3 regions of the Frankia sp. CgMI4 genome follow, and region 3 is predicted to be linked to each of the others. Evidence: predicted binding sites of a transcription regulator. Region 3 holds the regulator's gene; each other region holds the start of a gene.
The links. Region 3 encodes LexA, which represses DNA repair genes until DNA is damaged. Its sites were predicted from a motif close to CGAACNNNNGTTCG; they were not measured.
Positions count from the first base shown of each region.

Region 1: the regulator LexA is predicted to act here: its motif matches at 1,879-1,892, upstream of pcrA (DNA helicase PcrA).
Region 2: the regulator LexA is predicted to act here: its motif matches at 1,755-1,768, upstream of Manayef4_RS22925 (DUF222 domain-containing protein).

Region 1 is NZ_MAQZ01000081.1:259,923-263,030, reverse strand. It holds gene pcrA (DNA helicase PcrA) at 1-1,871, opposite strand, end outside; gene Manayef4_RS15220 (pyridoxal-phosphate dependent enzyme) at 2,223-3,108, opposite strand, start outside.
Region 2 is NZ_MAQZ01000070.1:48,376-51,483, forward strand. It holds gene Manayef4_RS11855 (hypothetical protein) at 1-69, opposite strand, end outside; gene Manayef4_RS22925 (DUF222 domain-containing protein) at 196-1,566, opposite strand.
Region 3 is NZ_MAQZ01000047.1:25,678-28,785, forward strand. It holds gene hflX (GTPase HflX) at 1-839, shown strand, start outside; gene lexA (transcriptional repressor LexA) at 905-1,675, opposite strand; gene Manayef4_RS05310 (LysM peptidoglycan-binding domain-containing protein) at 1,980-2,378, shown strand; gene nrdR (transcriptional regulator NrdR) at 2,708-3,108, shown strand, end outside.

The sequences.
Region 1 (3,108 bases), on a different contig from region 3:
GCGACGAGCGAGACCTGCTCGAGGAACTCCGCAAGCGTACCCTCGGGCAGCCGCCGGGCGAACTCCTGGACCACTCCGACCAGTTCCTGCAGGTTCTCCACCCGGCCCTGGGACTCGACGGTGTCCTCGGCGAGGAGTTCCGACAGGTAGCCGGTGCGTTCAAGCACCCCCTCGACCACGGCCACCGGGTTGTCGGCCGCTACGGCGCGTAGCTCGGCGAGCAGCGCGGTGAACTCGCGCACCGCCTTCGCCGAGCGCGCGGCGATCCCCGGCACCTCGTCGACACGCTCCAGTGCCTGCGCGAACCCGATCCGCTCGACATCAGCGAAGCCCGCCAGGGCCGCCTCGGCCCGCTCGCCGATCCCGCGCCGGGGCACGTTCAGGATGCGACGCAGGTTCACCGTGTCGCTAGGATTGGCGAGGACCCGCAGGTAGGCAAGGAGATCACGGATCTCCTTGCGCTCGTAGAACCGCACCCCGCCGACCACCCGGTAGGGCAGCCCGACCCGGACGAAGATCTCCTCGAACACCCGGCTCTGGGCGTTGGTCCGGTAGAACACCGCGACGTCGGCGGGCCGCGCGAGCTTCGCGTCCGAGAGCCGGTCGACCTCCTCGGCGACAAAGGCCGCCTCGTCGTGCTCGTTGTCGGCGGCGAATCCGACGATCTTCTCACCGTCACCGGCGTCCGACCACAGTCGCTTGGCCTTGCGCTGGTTGTTACGCGCGATCATCGCGTTCGCGGCGGAGAGGATGGTCTGGGTGGAGCGGTAGTTCTGTTCCAGCAGGATCACTGCGGCGTTCGGGAAATCCTCCTCGAACTCCACGATGTTGCGGATGTTCGCCCCACGGAAGGCGTAGATCGACTGGTCCGCGTCGCCAACCACGCACAGCTCCGCCGGTGGGACGGCGCCCGAGGCCCAGGTACCCGGCCCGGCTGCCGGCTCGGCCGGCTCCACCGGCGCGGACCCGCCACCGAAGTACGCCGGTTGYCCGACGAGTTCACGCACCAGGACGTACTGCGCGTGGTTCGTGTCCTGGTACTCGTCCACGAGCACATGTCGGAATCGGCGCCGGTAGTGCTCGGCGACGTCGGGGAACGACTGGAGGAGGTTCACCGTCATCATGATCAGATCGTCGAAATCAAGGGCGTTGGCCTGAGCCAGCCGCTGCTGATAAGCGGCGTAGACCTCGGCGACGGTCCGCTCGAGGTGGTTCGTGGCCCGGTCCCGTGCGGCCTCCCAGTCGATCAGTTCGTTCTTCAGGTTGCTGATCTGCGCCGCCAGACCTCGGGCGGGATGCCGTTTGGGATCAAGATCAAGGTCACGGGTGACCAGAGTGATCAAACGCTGCGCGTCGGCGGCGTCGTAGATGGAGAAGGTCGAGCCGAACCCGAGACGCTTCGCCTCGGACCTCAGGATGCGCACGCAGGCCGAGWGGAAGGTGCTCACCCACATCGCCCGCGCCCGGGGACCGACCAGCGCCGAGACCCGTTCGCGCATCTCGTTGGCAGCCTTGTTGGTGAACGTGATCGCCAGCATCTCCCCCGGCCGGACCCCCCGGGCCGCCAGCAGGTACGCGATACGGTGGGTCAGCACCCGCGTCTTGCCGGACCCCGCGCCCGCGACGACGAGCAGGGGTGCCCCGATGTGCACCACCGCCGCCCGCTGCTGCAGGTTGAGCCCGTCGAGCAGGCCCTCGGCATCCAGGCGTGGCGAGGAGAAGCCACCGGGCTCGTCCCCGCCCACCGGCGGCGCCAGCACCGCCGGGCCGAACAGGTCGTAGGGCACGTGCGCACCGCCGTGGACATCCGTCCCGACCGACCCGGCGATGCCGGATCCGCCGCCGTGGGAATCGCCGAAAAAGCCGCTCATGGGACTCCGATCGTACGTTCGACGTCGGGCAGGTCGGACCGCGGCATGCCCGGATCGCACCCAACGGCCCGGTCCGCGGTGTGGTCCGCGAGATGCACCGACGGCCCCACCCGGCCGCGGTCCTCGCGCGTCCATGCCACCGCATGACCATCACACGTCCACGCCCAGTGGTCGTCGACCCGCGTGCTGACCAGCCTATTGTCCGTCGTTCCCGCCCCGCCCCGCGCGCGAGGGCGGGTCGTCGATGGCCGTGGTCCGCGTCAACGCCCGGCCCACCGGCGGTCAGGCGGCCCCGCGGCCAAGCGGCCACGCCACGTGGCCACGCGGCCACGTAGTCGCGTAGTCGCGTAGTCACGCGGTACTCGACGCGCTCGGCGGGATGGCCGCGAGCGCCTTCACCCTGCTGGCCACCCCCGGGTCGATGTTGCCACCCGACAGGATTGCCACCGTCGGGCCCTGCGCGAGATCACTTCGACGCAACAAGGCCGCGACCCCCGCGGCGCCGGCCGGTTCCACCTGGTGGCCGGCCCGGTGCAGCAACACCATCGCCTCCCAGAACGCCGCCTCATCGACCGTGACGATCTCGTCCACCAGGCGTGCGGCAAGGGCGAAGGTCAGGACCCCCGGAGCGTTCACCGCCATACCGTCGGCGATCGTGGTCGACGCCGGGACCACCCGTGACGAACGTGGCGCCGTCGGCTGTTCGGACGTCCGGCTGCCCGGAATCGTCCCGACTCCRCGCAGTGTTCCGGCACCGGGCGTCGTTCCGGCACCGGGCGTCGCAGCCCCACCGGGGGGCACCGTGAGCCGCCGGCCAGCCCGCAGCGACGCGGCAAACGCCGACGACAGCACGGACTGCACTCCGACCACTCGCGCATCGGGGCGCCGGGACCGCACCGCCGCGGCCAGCCCGCCGATCAGCCCTCCGCCGCCCACCCCGACCAGAACGGTGCCGAGATCGGGCACCTGATCGAGCAACTCCAAGCCGATCGTGCCCTGCCCGGCCACTACCGTCGGGTCATCGAACGGGTGGACCAGCAGCCGGTCTCCCCGGGCGGCGAAGGTGGCGGCCGCAGCGAGCGCCGCTTCCACCCCCCCGGGTATCTTCTCGACCCGGGCGCCCCACCGGCGCGTCCGCGCCACTTTGACCGGATTGGCCCCTACCGGCACGAAGATGGTCGCCTCGACGCCGAAGGCCGCGGCCGCGAAGGCCACTCCCTGGGCGTGGTTACCGGCA
Region 2 (3,108 bases), on a different contig from region 3:
AAGCAGCAGGATGATGAACAGGGCTCGGATGAAGTTCCCAGCTCGTCCGGGCGCGAGGATGGGGCTCACAAGGTTGGGAGCCTACGGGCATCCCGTTCGTAGCTGAGCATCGGCTCTCGTGTCCCCCCCCCCCCCATCGGGTCGCGGTACGCCGAGGCAGACATTTGGATCATGTCCATACCCCCTGGGGGTAATTCAGGCTACTCGTCTTGTCGGGACGGTCTCAGCTGGCGCGGCTGAGGTGTTATCGCTGAGGAGCTCCAACAGATCCGGACCCAGATGCAGCCGTGGCGCCTGCTGCATCAGCGTTCCGTCACGATGGCGGGCGACAATCGAACCGTCGCGTCCGCGCTGCAGAACAATCCGCCTTTCATGAATAGTCCGATGATGAAGGGAGCAGATCAGAACGAGATTATCAAGATCTGTATTTCCGCCTCCGGATGCCCATTCCTTCATATGATGTACCTGGAGCCAGCGGGTATGATGGCAGCCCGGATACTGGCATACCCCTCGGTCGCGTGCATAAATTGCTAGCCGCAATCTCGTGGTTGGGTTTCGGCGGGTGCGACCCAGCATGAGAGGGTTTCCCTTGGAGTCTATAATAAGTGTCCGAAGGAGGCTGTCGCAGGACAGTCTTCGAACGACGTTCGGTAGAACGGGGATATGGTCCTTCRTATCACACCTTCGGGTATTCAGTCCATTCCCTTCATGTCGCTGGAGGGGGRATCCATGGTTCTCTCGGCTTGAACCGATAAGTGTATCAATATCTATGTGTACATTTATCGTGTGAGATGTGGAGCTCATCAGCGTGGGAGCGCCGGTGGAGAGGAAAGATTMGGACATAGCCGTCAAGGCATCGGCTTTCATCTCAGGACCTGCGTGTGTTATCGAGGTGTCATTGATCGAGCCCTCGGCATCGGATGTCGTGGAAGAATCTTCCCGGTTAGAGTCTCGGGAGTCGTGCAGGCTTGACATGGCCATGACGAGAGCGCTCTCAATGATCGCACCACGGGCTGGATCGAGGCGGACGGACAGTGAAAATGTTCCATCTTCGTTCCACCGCCAAGAGCACCGCGTATTGTTCGGGCCATCTTCGTCGCGCCCCCCGTTCTCATCTTTTTGATCATGATTGATTTTGGCATGCAAGGACACGAGTCTCTCGAGCTTCTGCGCTGTGCACTGTGCGGCCTGCTCAACCCACCTTGCTTCCGTCTCCGGCTCGGCGACACGTGTTATAGCCCGAACCTTTGAATAGGAGATCTCTCCTTTGGAGAAGGACTCGCGAATGAGGGGAAGGAGTTCTAGTGCTCGGGCGACTCGAAGGTAGTCGTAGCTGGCGCGAAGTCCGAGTCCGCACCGCCAGGACAACCAGTGCGCGCAGGTCGGCATGCCGCTGGCGGACCAACCTTTGCGGCGATCGAAGGCAGCGAGCAGAATCAGCCAACGGCAGGTGGCGGCAGCCAGTCGACCCGCCCAGCTGCAGAGTTCCGTCTCGAGGGCARGGAGGGGAACCGTCTCCAGATCTTTACCGAACATGTGTTCGATTATGGCGCGCGATGGGACCATCGTCAACCGCGTCTGGTGGGCGAACCATCTCAGCGTAGATCGCGTTATAGATCGTCAGCGGGGGCGACATCGAGAATTCTGTTTGCTTGAGGATGCGGTCGCCACAGCCGCAAGTCATGCGCTGTTCCGCGGTGCGGTCTTCCTCGACGGGCGTAGGGGTTGACGCCGTGGCGAGTGTGACGCAGAATCGACCATGTGTTCGGTTGGCTCCTGTCATCCTTTCAAGTGCGCGGGATTTCAAGTACGCGAGCACAGCCAGAACACGGTGATGATCTTCCGTGAGAGGTAGCCAATTATGCCAGCTCATCGGCGAGAAACTCTGCGGCATATTTCTTTTCGACATACTGGCGGAGAACGGGGCCGGGGACCCTGCGTGGGCAATGCGTGATTATGGCGCCGACGGGTCCGGGACCGAACCGCAGTCCCTTCTAGGCCGAGTATCGGCACTCGGCGGATCTCGGGCCTTTTAACGTCTCTCGACCTGGCAGCTTTTGAGTATGCCCGTACCCACATTGTTGTGCAATGTGTACTAGAGAGAGAAGACTAGATGAAAATGGGCAGCGGTATTGTGATCGTATTGGTGATCCAGCCGCCCGTGCTGGKTGAACTTGTCCCTCCGGTGGAGAAACTGCTGGGGGCAGGTCCGGTACTTGGGCTCCCGGGGTTGCCACTCGGCGGGGRCGTCGGCGTCGGAGCGTCCACCCCGGTCGGTGTCGTCGAGGGTGGGGTGCTGGTGGGTGCCGTCGTGGGTCTGCTGGCTGGCGATGGAGCCGTGGTTGGCGGCTGTGTAGGRGTCGTGGTCGGTGGCTCCGTCGTCGGCGTGCGTGGCGCCGGGGCGGTGGATGGCGAGGACGGAGGCGATGTCGCAGGCGTCTTGACAAAAGCAGGGTCGGGACGGTGGGTGGCGGAGGGCGAGGGCTTGCTGACCTGTCGCGCGATGGGCTCCATGAGGTGTGGTTCCAAGCCTCCGGGCGATGCAGCCCGGMTGGTAAACGCTCCGGCAACCGTCGGGACGACTGTCGAGGACGTCGCGGCCGCATTGCTGGGTGCGGCCGCAGGCATGGGCGGACGTATCGCGTCCGGGGTCGGTGCCTGCGTCACCTGCCCCTGCGTCACCTGCGTGATATTCGGCTCGTCCTCCGACAGCAGCTGGGCATCGGAGGTGGGCCAGTTCATGGCCGCCGTGAGGCCGGCGACGGCGATGGCCGTCACCGCGGCGACTGCCACCGCCGACCGCCTGCGCCATCCCGCGCTGCCGCGGCCAGCATGAGTCTGCGGTGCGTCGGTGAGGTCGTTGTCGGAGTCCATGCGCATGAGCGGGAGTACACGCACGGAGTGCGTGGTGGCGGCGATGATGGTTTTCTCGGCGTCGGCGTACCTGTCACCGCTGGGTGGAGCCGTCGGTACCTTGACGAGATTGACCTTCGGTGTCTCCTTGGTGGTCTCGCCGACTTCGCTCTCAGTATCGGCTGCCGCTGCCGCTGCCGCTGCCGCTGCCCGCCGACTGGCGGCTGAGGCTGCGGCTACAGCCGCGACAGCGGC
Region 3 (3,108 bases):
CGCGGGCCGCGGCCAGTGGCGGCGGCCGGGCGCCCATCGGTACCCGTGGTCCCGGTGAGACGAAGATCGAGACCGATCGTCGGCGGCTGCGGGCCAGGATGGCGCGGTTGCGCCGCGAGCTCGCCGCGATGACGACCGTGCGGGAGACCAAGCGTTCCGCCCGGCGGCGGGGTGAGGTCCCCAGCGTGGCGATCGCCGGTTACACCAACGCCGGTAAGTCGTCGCTGCTCAACCGGCTGACCGGCGCGGGTGTCCTGGTCGAGGACGCRCTGTTCGCCACCCTTGATCCGACCGTGCGGCGGGCGACCCTGCCGGACGGCCGGGCCTTCACCCTGACCGACACCGTCGGATTCGTCCGGCATCTGCCGCATCAGATCGTCGAGGCGTTCCGCTCGACGCTGGAAGAGGTCGCCGATGCCGATCTCATCCTGCACGTTGTGGACGGATCATCGCCGGAGCCGGCCGCGCAGATCTCCGCCGTGCGCGAGGTTCTCAACGACATCGACGCGGGCGGCGTTCCCGAGCTGATCGTCGTCAACAAGGTGGACGCCGTGGAGCCGACGGTCGTCGCGGGGTTGCGCCAGCTCGCCCCGGACGCCGTGTTCGTCTCGGCACGCACGRGCGAGGGGCTGGCCGCGCTGGTCGACGCGCTCTGTGCCCGGGTGCCGCATCCCGACGTGGAGATGCGCGTRCTCGTGCCCTACACCCGGGGCGACTTGGTCTCCCGGGTGCACGCGAACGGCGAGGTGCTCACGATGGAGCACACCGAGACCGGTACCCGGCTGTCCGCCCGGGTTTCCTCGGGACTCGCGGCGGAGCTGCACGCCTACCGGGCCTGAGCCCAGGAGCGATCAGACGCGAGGCAACCCGGCCGGCCGCCCGCCGGGCGGCCGGCCGATCCACATCAAACCCTGCGGAGCACAGCCACGATCCGGCCGAGGATGGTCGCATCCTCACCGGGGATGTCGGCGAAGGCCGAGTTCTCCGGATGTAGCCAGATCTTGCCGTCCCGAACCCGCAGACGCTTGACCGTCGCCTCCCCGTCGATCATTGCGGCGACGATCTCCCCGTTGTCCGCGACCGGCTGCTGGCGGACGACCACCCAGTCACCGTCGCAGATCGCCGCGTTGATCATCGAGTCGCCGACGACCCGGAGCAGGAACAGAGTGCCCTCGCCGACGATCTCCCTGGGTAGCGGGAAGACGTCCTCGACCGCCTGCTCGGCCAGGATCGGGCCACCGGCGGCGATCCGGCCCAGCACCGGCACGTAGGCCGCGTCCGACTTGCTTCCTTCGGTGGTGCCCGGCGCCGCCTCACCGACGATGGGAATCGTGCCCGCCACCGTCGTCGCGCCCGCGCCCACATCCGCGCGTTGCCGGGGGTGCTCGACGGTCAGCACCTCCATCGCTCTCGGGCGGTTCGGGTCCYGCCGCAGGTAGCCCTTCTCCTCGAGCACCTTGAGCTGGTGAGCCACACTACTGGTGCTGGTGAGGCCGACCGCCTCACCGATCTCCCGCACGCTGGGCGGATATCCGCGCCGCTCCACCGCGGCCCGGATGACCTCCAGCACCCTGCGCTGCCGGGGGGTCAGGCCCGCGTCCGTGGGGCCTTCGGGAAAGGCTCGCACGTTGCCGCGGGTTCCGCCCCGGCGCGTACCCCTGCCTTGGCTAGTCATCGCTTACCGCTCTCCTCGTCGCGTTTTTCTTCCGCCGTGCGGCCACCGGCCGGCCGGCGACCGCACGGCGGACCGTCCCGCTCCGGAAGCGGTCACCCACCGACTCGCCGCCGTCCGTGACCGGGGGAAACCGCCCGGTTCACACCCGACCGACTCGACGGTAACCGGCGGGTCGCAGAATCTCAAACGTCTGTTCGAGCGTGTCCCTGGCGGTTTCCGGTTCCCGATGCGACAATCGACCACGCGTTCGATCGAACGAAGGTTCGATCTTCGGTGTTCGGTGTCGTCGGAACGGGAGGGTGCCGTGGGATCCGCACACAGGGCGCGGGTCGTCGACCTGTCGATGGCCAGGGACCGGGTGGGTCATCGGCCGCCGGGTCGCCCGCCCGCACCCCCGCCGGGTCGCCCGCCCGCACCCCCGCCGCTCCGGCTGACCCGGCGGGGTCGGGTGGTGGTGGTATCGATCGTCGTGGCGGTCGTCGTGGCGGTAGCAATCATGATCATGCCTGGGGTGTCGATTGCCGGGCCGGATACCGCGGAGGCGCCGCGGCACCATCTGGTCATGCCGGGGGAGACGCTGTGGGAGGTGGCAGTGGCGCTCGACGAGAGCGCCGACACCCGGGTCATGGTGGACCGGCTGATGCGGCTGAACCACCTGCGGTCACCACTGATCGCCCCGGGCCAGTCGTTACTCCTTCCCTGACGCCCGGCTTCCCGGGTCCACGAGTGTCTCGGCGCAGGGTTCTCGCGCACCGTCGTCTTTCGTCCACGTGCGGTGCCACGTGCGATGCGGACCACACGGACCATACGGGGGTGCTGTCCTCATCTCTGGGGCCGTGCGCTACCTTGGACACAACATCTGGTGCTTACCGGGGTGTAAGTCATCCACAGGTTGTTCCACAGGTCTTCCGCGGGGAGCTGGCGGTCCATCCACAAGGTGGTCTGTCCGGCGTGGATGCCGGGTCCTCAACGGTGTCCCTCATCCCCGGTCCGGGGCGGTCGGCTCCGGCGCGGGCGAAGGAGGCGTAGCGCGTGCGGTGCCCGTTCTGCCGGCATCCGGACAGTCGCGTCGTTGACAGTCGGGAGGCCGAGGAGGGTTCGGCGATCCGCCGCAGGCGGTCCTGCCTGTCCTGCGGTCGCCGGTTCACTACGATGGAGGAGGCGTCCCTTCAGGTTCGCAAGCGCAGTGGGGCGGCCGAGCCGTTCAGCCGGGCCAAGGTCATCGCCGGTGTCCGCAAGGCCTGCCAGGGCCGGCCGGTGCGGGATGATGATCTCKCGCTTCTGGCGCAGCGGGTAGAGGACGCCGTCCGCTCGTCGGGGTCGGCGGAGGTGCCCGCGGAGGCGATCGGCCGGGCGATCCTCGGTCCGCTCCGTGAGCTCGACGAGGTGGCTTATCTCCGCTTCGCCTCGGTGTACCTGGCCTTCGAGTCGTT